Regions from separate parts of the Wukongibacter baidiensis genome, predicted to be linked through region 1. Evidence: riboswitches for the same ligand, from Rfam matches in the RefSeq annotation. Region 1 holds a riboswitch; the other holds the start of a gene.
The links. Region 1 has a riboswitch for cobalamin ahead of R9X47_RS05390 (cobyrinate a,c-diamide synthase). Riboswitches for the same ligand answer to the same signal wherever they lie in the genome.

Region 1 (5,722 bases):
TTCAAGGTTATCTCTCCTTTTGTTGAATTAATGTTAATGTATTAAGTTAACTATAGTGAATTTCATTGAAACAACTGGATTTCATAATTAAAGTTATACATCAACTTTAACACTATGCTAAAAATACAATGTTAATAAAATACTTAACTGCTCCCATCAAACATACTCCCAAAAACGATGCGACATACATTATCCTTATGGTTCTATTTATATCTTCAAAGTCTAATTCCCTATTTTTATCTCCAATGGTAGGCTTATATACTGCCTTTCCAAAGTAAATATTCGTTCCACCGAGCTGGATGTTTAAAGCTCCTGCTACGGCTCCTTCTGGATATGCACAATTTGGACTGCTGTGATTCTTTCTATCTCTTAATAATATTTTAAAGGAATTCTTATAATCATGGTTTAATACAGCTGATGCAAATACTATTAATATCCCAGTTAACCTTGCTGGTATAAAATTGGCTAAATCATCTATCTTTGCTGATGCCCATCCAAAATCCTTATACTTTTCATTTTTATATCCAACCATTGAATCTAAGGTATTTATTGCTTTATATGCCATGCCTAGAGGAGCACCGCCTATAAATATATAGAATAATGGTGCTATGATACCATCAGCAGAGTTTTCAGCTACAGTTTCTACAGTTGCCCTAGTAATTTCATCGGCATTTAAGCTGCTTGTATCTCTTCCCACTATATAGGAAAGGAACTTTCTAGCCTTTAGGATATCACCTTCCACTAGTGGATAATATACCTTTCTACTTTCCTTTGCCAAGCTTTTAGAAGCTAATATTTGAAATATCATAAATACCTCAACTACATTGGCTAAAAGAGTAGAGTATTTCCTTAGAATGTACAGTATTGAAAATGTAATGAGGTATGTTCCTACTATCATAACAAGGGCTAATATTACTCCACCAATTCTAGCTTTTCTGTCCTTGTCAAAATACTCTCTTAAGAGTTTTTCCAATCTGCTTATACTTTTACCTATGAATATGATGGGGTGAGGTATCCAATAGGGATCTCCGAAAATTATATCTAAAACATATCCAATAAATATAAGTTCCATATTTAGTCCTCATTTACAATTTCATATATTTTGTCCATATCTACACTTTCTCTTACAATTTTAGCTAGCTTCTTATATTCTCTTTCCTTAAACTCATCAAAGCTATTAATACTACTATTTATATTTCCGAGACCTTTTTCTTCTCTGATTCTATTTAAGATTTCTCTTGTAAAACCAATGTTATCAAAAACACCATGGATATAGGTACCAAATACGTTTCCTTTTTCATTTATTCCACCGTCTAAGACTTCTACATCATCCTCTAGCCTTTTTGTAATTTTTAAGAATGGAGAGGTTCCGTCTAGAAGCTTCGTTTGGCCCATGTGGATCTCATATCCCTTAACTGTATGATTGGCTATTTTACTTAGGAAGCCATGCTCGAACTCTATAGTTTCACCTTCTATTTGGGTTGTTGTCTTTATTTCTTCGAAAATCGTTTCGGCATTTAATAGACCTAATCCATTTATCTCTTCTACACCACTTTCAGTCCCATAGGGGTCCTTTATGCTTCTTCCAAGTATTTGAAATCCACCACAAATACCAACTATGATTTTCCCAGCTTTATGTAGTCTCAAGATTTGCTCTTCAAGCCCTGAGTTTCTAAGATACATTAGATCTTCAATAGTATTCTTGGACCCTGGAATTATTAGTATGTCAGGATCACCTATACTTTCTCCCCTCATAACATATCTTAGGCTAACGTCCTCCTGAGTTTCGAAAACGTTAAAATCTGTAAAGTTTGAAACGTGTGGTAAGTATAAAACCTCTACATTGATTTCTTTTTTACCTTCTTCTTTCTTTCTAAACCTTTCTGCTAAACTATCCTCATCCTCTATTTGAACATCGGTATATGGGATTACACCTAAAACAGGAATATTAATTAAATCCTCTAACATTTTGATTCCTGGCTTAAGTATTTCCACGTCACCTCTAAATTTATTAATTATAACACCTTTAACTCTTTTTCTCTCCTCTTCACTTAGAAGCATTATAGTTCCATAGATGGAAGCAAAAACACCTCCACGATCTATATCTCCAACAATTACAACTGGAGAATCTGAAATTTCTGCCATCCCCATGTTTACTAAATCGTTCTCTCTAAGGTTTATCTCAGCCGGACTACCAGCCCCCTCTAAAACAACAATATCATTCTGTAATGAAAGCTTTTCATATGTCTCTTTTACAAGATCTTTCAATTTAGGTTTAAAATTATGATACTCCATGGCAGAAAGATTATCATAAACTTTACCATTTAAAATAACCTGACATTTTTTATCGGTAGTTGGCTTAAGTAGTATAGGATTCATCAGTACAGATGGCTTTATCCCACTAGCTTCTGCTTGAACTACCTGCGCACGTCCCATTTCTAGACCTTTTTCAGTTATAAAGGAATTGAGGGCCATGTTTTGAGATTTAAATGGGGCCACCTTATAACCATCTTCTTTGAATATTCTACAAAATGCAGTTGTCAATATACTCTTTCCTACGGATGAAGCTGTTCCCTGCATCATTATTGATTTACTTTTCACCTTCAGCACCGCCCTTTTCTTTGAATATTAGACAATTGTTAATAAAGTTTTTTGCCAATGCCTTATTAGCATAAAAATGAATATGGGCATATGCCCCTAGGGTGTTATTCTTTACAAGTCCACACTCCCATGTTTTTTGAAGCTTCTTTTCCCTTATCTTATCTACTTTGTATACGCAGTTTTCTTCCTCTACTTCATCTAAAGTCGATCTATGGAACTCATGGGCCTTTACTACATCATTTCCTTCTGAAATAGCACACGGCTTATTTATATTTACATTAACATATCCAAATCGTTGCAACCTTTTTGTCATTCTTGACTCTCTATCAAAGACTCCAACCATTTGGAATTTGTCTCCCTCGAAATTTTCAATGCTCTTTGTCAAATACATTAGTCCCCCACACTCGGCGTATATAGGCATTCCCTTAAGGGATTTATTTAAGATATCATTTCTCATTTCACTATTATCTTCAAGCTCCTTTGGGAAAACCTCTGGAAAGCCTCCTCCTAAATACAAGCCATGTATATTATCTGGAAGTTCCTTGTCCTTTAACGGGCTGAAATATATTAAGTTGGCACCGAGTTCTTCAAGCAGATCAAGATTATCCTGATAGTAGAAGTTAAAGGCCTTATCTAAAGCCACTCCAATATTTACAACCTTTTCTCTGTTGATATCACTATCATATTTTCCATCTAGAGATTCGGCTTCATCAGCCAATTGTAAAATTCCTTCGATGTCTATTGTTTCCTCTACCATCTGAGCAAGCTCATCAAGCCTTTTTTCAAGACCATCTATCTCAACGCTAGGAACTAATCCTAAATGCCTACTTTCTAATTTTATATTTGCATTTTTCTTTAAAAATCCTAAACATTTAATTCCCGTATCTCTTTCTATTACTTTTCTAATTATTTCGTAATGTTTTTCTCCCGAAACATTATTTACTATGATACCCTTTAATTCAAGCTCAGTATCATACATTTTATAACCTAAAACCTGTGCTGCGGCACTGGAGGACATTCCTCTTCCGTCGATCACCAAAATAACTGGGGCTTTTAATATTTTAGCTAGGTGGGCTGTACTTCCCATATCCTTTTCTATCCCAAAACCATCGTATAGACCCATTACCCCTTCTATAACCGATAGGCCTTTCCCTAGAGCGTTTTTTGTAAACAATTCCTTTATGGTTTCTTCACTAAGCATCCAGCTGTCTAGGTTTCTCGATTTATTTCCAGTTACAAAACTGTGAAAGGCTGGATCAATATAATCAGGTCCTACTTTGAAAGGCTGTATGTTGAGCCCTCTTAAGGTCAATGCCCTCATTAAACCCGTTGTGACAGTGGTTTTCCCTACACCACTTTGTGTTCCAGCTATGACAAATCTTGATAACTTCATCTATTCCACCCACTTCCTTAGAAGATTGTATTTCAATTTTCCTATACATTAAAACGAAAAAATCCTGACCTTTAATAGGCCAGGACAGAATATATACACATATGGTTCATAAATATGCATACTTTCCTTCCCACCGAAGGCAATTTACGTAGCTATTAATAGGCAGTTCTCCTGACTCGTGAATCAATTTACTCCCAGACCCTTCCCTAAGCACAACGCTTAAGTGGTTTATTTCTGGTTTCATCCTCACACACAGTAGCGGGGGCTGTGACGGATTTGCACCGTCTTCTCTTTTAAGTAATTACAACACCTATTAAATCAATATTAACTTCTAGAACTATTTTATCAAAATAGTTCTAGGTTCACAATAGATTATACAACAAATTTCAATATTATAGCTATAGCATTTTAATAGTGACTTATGAAAAAAGCTATCTGAAACACTTTTATTGGTTAATTCCTATGATTATTGGAAAATCATGTGAAATTTGAAGTCTTGTTATTCCGCAATTATCTATTTTGAATTTCCAAACACCTTCGACACCACCACAAATTTGCTGTGCTAAAATGCTTCTAATGGCACCGGAATGACTTACGATAAGTATCTTTCCTTCACTAAACTTACTAATGATCTCGTCAAACCTTTTATTTACCCTATCATGCATTTCTAATAAACTCTCACCATTTGGTATTTTAAAGTTAACATAATCATTCTGCCATAACTTGGTTTCCTTAGGATAGTTCGTGCATATATCTTCGTAATTGCAGCCTTCCCAATCACCAAAGTTTAATTCCTTAAGGGCCGTTTCTTTAACAATCTCTTTCCCATGAGATCTGTTGATAATTTCCGCAGTCATCAAGCATCTATCTAAGTCACTGCTAATAATAATATCAAATTCTTCATCAGCCAGTTTTTTTCTTACTTCTTCAGCTTGCACTAAACCTTTTTTAGTTAACAGTGAATTTGACCATCCGCAATAAACACCTTTTTTGTTCATATCAGATTCTCCGTGTCTCACAAAAGTTATATCAAGCATTTTATCAACGTCCCCCTATCTTTTAATCCTCTTTAATACACCCAGGATTATCTAATCAACGTAACTGCTCCTAGAAGAAAGACTAGTTCCGATAATTCACATAGTGCGCCTAAAGTGTCTCCAGTCATTCCATCAATTTTATTACTTATATGCCTTACGTACCACAAGGCAAATATCATCAACATACCTATAGCAGGAATTATTCTAATAAATACCAAGGACGGTATAACTGCAATTATTATAGCTGTTATAAGCTGTCTAGTCTTAACTCTTCCAATAAACAGGTTTCCCATTCCTTGCTTTCTTGCGTACGTCGATATTCTTGATGCAAATACTACATTCAGCCTTGAAAATACAGGCATTAAAAGTAGAATAGGATAGGCATTTGGTATTGTTAGATCATTTATCAATACTACCTTTAATAGTAGTAGTACAAATAGAGCTAGAGCCCCATTAGTTCCTAATCTACTGTCCTTCATTATTTCGAGAATCTGATCCTTTGGCCTATTACTGTATATTCCATCAAAGCTATCTGCTAGTCCATCGAGATGCAATCCACCGGTAATAAATATTTCTGTTACTACGGCAAATACAGCCCCTAACAACCTACCTGATAGCTTAAATCCTAAATAATAAGAAGAAACCACAAACATTCCAATTATAAGTCCTACAAGGGGAAAATAGATAATTC
Region 2 (5,722 bases), 3.1 Mb from region 1:
TACTCTACAAATTAAAGAAGGGATTCGTAATAACAAATCCCTTCTTATATACAGTGTCTATAGTATTCTAACCCTTTAGTTTACAGCCTCTTGCTTTTCTACTTCATTTTCTTCTACATATTCCTCTTTTAGAATCATATTAAGAAGTAACGCCGTTATGGTTCCAGCACTTATTCCTGAAGAGAATAAACTTTTTAACACGTTAGGCAAATGCTTTAGAAAATCAGGTCTTACTGTAACACCGAGTCCTATACCTAAAGAGATAGCAAGTATAAGCATGTTTCTATTGTTAAGCGGAACATTCTTTATTGTTTTTATACCTGCCGCCGCTACCATACCAAACATTATTATACCGGCTCCACCCAATACTGGATTAGGCATTATTGCAATAAGGGCTCCAAACTTAGGGAATATCCCTAAAAGTACAAGTATTATACCTGAAATGATTACTACAAATCTACTTGCAACCTTAGTTAAAGGTATTAGTCCTACATTTTGACTGAAGGATGTATTAGGTCCAGCATTAAAGAACCCTGCTATAAAGCTTCCAACTCCATCGGCTAAAATACCTGCCGAGATTTCTTCACTACTAAGTTCTTTGTCAGATGCTTCACCTATAGCCATTAAACAACCTACTGTTTCTATTGTAGTAACTAAATAAGCTGTTACAAATGGGATTACAGCTGTCAGACTAAAGGTAATTCCATACTTGAATGGCGTAGGTATTGCAAGCCATCCAGCATCTTTAATAGGTGTAAAATCTAAAAGACCTAGTGGATAAGATATTATATAACCAAAAATTAATCCTAGGATAACCGCTGCTGAACTGAATATCCCCTTAGCATATCTATTCAACATCATAATTACAACCATAACCGATACCGATACAGCAACATTAGTTAAACTACCATAGTCAGGAGCTCCGTATCCACCGGCTGCCCAGTCTATTGATACAGGAAGCAAAGTAAGGCCTATTAGCATTACAACTGTACCTGTAACTATTGGAGGAAAAAATCTCCTCAGTGGTTTAATGAAACGACTAAGAATAATTTCTACAAATGAACCTAATATCGTTGCTCCAAATATTCCTGGTAGACCCATTGTTGATCCAACAGCTATAGAAGGTCCAACAAAGGTAAAGTCAGTTCCCATTACGCAAGCAACTCTTGCTCCTACTTTTCCAATACCCTTAGCTTGGATAAATGTAGCAATTCCTGCAGCAAATAACGCTGCACTAACAAGAAAGGCCAAATCATTTATCGGCAAGCCTAATACCCCACCTACCACTAAAGGTACCGCAACTATACCTCCAAAAGCCGCCATGATATGTTGAAATGCCAAAAGAATACTAATCTGAATAGGTGGTTTGTCATCAATCTTATAAATAATTTCCGAGCTAGATTTAATCTTTCTGCTATCTTCCATTTTCTTTCCCCCTATTGTTTGAGATTATTTTGTAAAGAAAATCCAATCAAAGGCAAAACTCATTAACTCTGATTATCAAGTTTAAACTATTTCATCCACCACCTTTTTTTAGTTTTAATATTTTTATAAAAATCAAACTATTCATTGTTTTCTATATTTTTATTTTTTTCCCTTTATGGTTATTTCATAAATAACCTTACAGCCAAATGGACATTGTTAATACAATGACAATGTTTTCTTATTTTTTTCTGTCTATAACCTCATTTTTATCTATATAAATTGTTTTATTGTCTTGCATATATGTAAATATTATACAAAGATTTTTTTAAGGAAATTGTCCCTCCCTCTAATCATTGTATGTTTTTTATAATTTGTTAAATATATACAATTTATCAAAAAAAGAGTTACTATAAATGTAACACTTTTTATAGCAACTCGATAAAATTGAACTATAACCACTGATTATTATCAATTTCTTATTATTCCTGCCTCTTCAAAGGTAATCATTTCCCTATTCATATAGACAGCAGACTCAATTATGTTAAATGTCAGAACAGCCCCAGTACCTTCTCCTAATCTCATACCCATATTTAACATTGGCTCTAGCCCTAGAAGTTCTGAAGCTTTAGCTGCACCCTTTTCCATAGAGACATGGGAAGCAAACAAGTAGTTTTTTACCTTTGGCTCTATGGTGCAAGCAATCAATGCAGCTGCTGTGGCTATAAAGCCATCCACCACCACAGGCACTCTATTACCAGCTCCCGCAAGCATAACCCCGGCCATAGCACCGATTTCAAATCCACCTACCTTGGATAAAACATCTATTCCATCCTTCATATCCGGTTTATTAGTTTCAATAGCCTTTTTGATTACATTTGCCTTATGAACTAGTCTTTCTACCGGCAATCCCGCTCCCCTTCCAGCAATCTCATGGGGATCATACCCTCCTAAAACCGATACTATAGCAGCACTCGGAGTAGTATTTCCTATCCCCATTTCTCCAGTAGTAAGAAGATTCCTACCTTTTTTTATCTCATCATCGGCTATTTCAATACCGACTTCCAAGGCTTTTATCGCATCCTCCCTTGTCATGGCAGGTCCCTTGGCCATATTATCAGTTCCATATTTTATTTTCCTATTAATAACCCTCGGTTCATTTAGATCTGATGCCACACCGACATCAACAGTAATTACATCTGCTTTAGCTTGCTTAGCCAAGGCGCATACTCCCGTTATGCCTTTAGGAAAGTTACAAGCTTGAACTGCTGTAAGTATTTGAGGATCAGGCGCCACCCCCTCTTCATACACGCCATGATCGCCTGCCATAACTATTACGGCTTTATTATCCACCTTTGGGAATAACTCTCCAGTAATCCCCGATAACCTCACAACTATTTCTTCTAATTTCCCAAGACTTCCCTTAGGTTTTATTAGATTATCAACTCTAGTTCTAGATCTTTCCATAGTTTCATCATCAAGTGGACCAATTTTCTCCAAAGTTTGTCTCAATAGTTCCATTTTATAATCCTCCCTTATCTCCACACTCATCCTTTATTAGCAAAAAATAAAAAGTCCATAGTTTGCTTACATAGTAAACAAACCATGAACTTTACCGTCATTCATGTATCATCAAATTATAGGCAGGTCTCCTGGCTTTGGATCGATACCCTTAAACGCCTTCCCGTCTTAAGTATAAAACAGTGGCATCATGTCTAAAGGCTCCCCATTACAGTGGTGGGTCCGCTGAAGATTTTAACTTCATTCCCTATTCTCCTTAATTCTTTCATTATTTCAAATAAAATAGAAGTAAGGCACCTAAATTTCTTTACATTTTCCATATTCACTTATATCTTAATTACTTTAATTTTATATGAAACCAGAAACTTCTGCAACAGTCTTCTTAGAATTTTCTACAAATTCATTTTCTTTAAATCCTGGGGGATTATTAACTCTGCTTCAGTCACAGCCTGAATCTCTTCAACTGTAAACTCAGAATTTATTTCTTTTAATACTAAGCCTTTATCAGTTACCTCCATCACTCCCATTTCAGTAACTATTAAATTAACCTGTCCCTTTGCAGTCAGAGGAAGGGTACATTTCTCTAATATTTTGGCATTTCCCTTTGCCGTATGGGTCATTGCAACTATAACATTTTTTGCTCCTACAACTAGATCCATAGCGCCACCCATACCTGGCACCATTTTCCCTGGAATCATCCAGTTGGCTAAGTTTCCTTCTCCATCTACCTGTAATGCCCCAAGCACCGTCGCATCAACATGACCACCTCTGATTATACCAAAGGAAGCTGCGCTATCGAAAAAGGCTGCTCCTGCTACCGTAGTGACAGGCATACCTCCAGCATTTACAAGGTTTTCAATTTCATTCCCTTCTGCCGGAGCCGGGCCCATGCCTAGAAATCCATTTTCAGATTGAAGTATTACCTCTACACCATCGGGAATATAGTTAGCTACCATTGTTGGTAAACCAATCCCTAAGTTAACAACATCTCCGTCATTAAGCTCCTTTGCTACTCTCTTAGCTATAATCTCTTTCATTTTAGCCTTATCCATATCTACTTACTCCCTTCTATGATAACGTCAACAAATATTCCCGGTGTCATAACATCGTTTGCGTTTATTTCTCCAACTTCGACGATTTCATCTGCTTCAACTATTACAAGGTCTGCTGCCGTTGCCATTAATGGGTTAAAGTTTCTTGCCGCTAAATCATAATAGATATTACCCTTCTTATCCACCTTAGCACCCTGTATAAGTGCAATATCAGCTCTAAGTGGCAGTTCTAATATATATTCTTTACCTTCTATTTCTAGTTTTTTCTTACCTTCTTCTACTATAGTTCCAATGCCTGTAGGTGTTAGGAAGCCTCCTAATCCTGCTCCGCCACTTCTTATTTGCTCCGCTAAGGTTCCTTGAGGAGTTAATATAACTTCTAATTCTCCTTCATTCATCTGTCTACCAGTTTCTGCATTTGTTCCTATGTGCGAAGCTATTACTTTCTTCGCCATTTTGTTAGATATAAGCCTTCCTATCCCAAAGTCTGGTCTAGCAGTGTCAGTACAAATAATAGTTAAGTCTTTAATTCCCTTTTCAATCATCTTGTCAACTATACTATGAGGAGTCCCTACTCCCATGAACCCGGCTATCATAACTGTCATACCATCCTTAATAAAAGAAATAGCCTCGTTTACATCTTGTATTTTATTCATATCCAATATCACCTCTTCTTTTTATATAAAACCCACTTATTAACCCAGATTATTCATGAAAAATTCAAAACTCTGCTACGTCCTTTTGATTCTAAGACCTCCATCAAATTCTCGACGTACCGTCTGGGTATGCCTTCGAACTTGATGAAAGTCTTAGAATTCAAAATTACTTGCACACTTTCAAACTTTTCATGAATAATCCGGGTTATAAATCTACATTTCAATTTCTATATACTTTTTTTCCATTCTAAATATCTGTTATAAGTATCTTTCAAGATCACACAAATAGCCTTCTGTGCATAACCATGATACTTCAATTTTACCTTCTCAATTAATGGCGTTATCCCTTCACTATGAACATCATGACCTATGATTATTTCCTTTAAGAATATTTTTGCCTCTTCCGTAAGTAAAGTGCAGCTGGTATCCACTATTACTCCCTTCTCAACGTCAATAAATAGGCCAAAACCCACTACTCCGTGAAGATTTGCTGCCGGAGTATTAGCTGGTAATTTAGCATATGAGATAAAATAAACTACATTTTCATCATATTTCTCCATTTTACCATCACCTCCTTTAAACATCTAAAAATCATATCTCTGAATAGTTTCCTTAGGCCTAAATCATTAGAAAAACAAAAAAATCCAATACTAATATGAATTGTTTTAAAATCATTCATATCGTACTGGATTTTATTCACTAAGTAATGCTGTAGGTCAACACTACGGCAAATAAAGCAGTCTCAATCAACTTATTATTTGATTTTCTTAATCTCAATATTGTTTTATAAAAATCTCCATATATTAGTTAAATTATAACCTAGCCATAATACCTTTTCAAGATTTTTTTCTATTTTCAGTCAATAGAAAGATATGCCACTTAAGATATCTAAAGTCAGCTTTGTTTATCTATAGTTCTACACGTCAAAAAGCTTGCGTAGGTTAAGCTTTATAAAAGGAGAAGAGGGCCCCAATTATAGGACCCTCCAGATGTATTGTCTTAAATTAAATTTTAGTAATCTCCTTGAGCATGCATTGCATCAGCAACTTTTAAGAAACCAGCTATATTAGC

Region 2: linked by a shared signal. The riboswitch ahead of cobT (nicotinate-nucleotide--dimethylbenzimidazole phosphoribosyltransferase) and the one ahead of R9X47_RS05390 (cobyrinate a,c-diamide synthase) in region 1 are both predicted to bind cobalamin.

What each region holds. Positions count from the first base shown of each region.
Region 1 is NZ_CP138202.1:1,124,331-1,130,052, forward strand. It holds gene cobD (threonine-phosphate decarboxylase CobD) at 1-5, opposite strand, end outside; gene cbiB (adenosylcobinamide-phosphate synthase CbiB) at 113-1,072, opposite strand; gene R9X47_RS05385 (cobyric acid synthase) at 1,075-2,583, opposite strand; gene R9X47_RS05390 (cobyrinate a,c-diamide synthase) at 2,591-3,994, opposite strand; cobalamin riboswitch at 4,139-4,323, opposite strand; gene cobC (alpha-ribazole phosphatase) at 4,441-5,031, opposite strand; gene cobS (adenosylcobinamide-GDP ribazoletransferase) at 5,079-5,722, opposite strand, start outside.
Region 2 is NZ_CP138202.1:4,367,129-4,372,850, reverse strand. It holds gene R9X47_RS19690 (nucleobase:cation symporter-2 family protein) at 76-1,425, opposite strand; gene cobT (nicotinate-nucleotide--dimethylbenzimidazole phosphoribosyltransferase) at 1,894-2,943, opposite strand; cobalamin riboswitch at 3,048-3,259, opposite strand; gene R9X47_RS19680 (3-oxoacid CoA-transferase subunit B) at 3,336-3,995, opposite strand; gene R9X47_RS19675 (CoA transferase subunit A) at 3,998-4,651, opposite strand; gene R9X47_RS19670 (DUF3870 domain-containing protein) at 4,879-5,211, opposite strand; gene gdhA (NADP-specific glutamate dehydrogenase) at 5,663-5,722, opposite strand, start outside.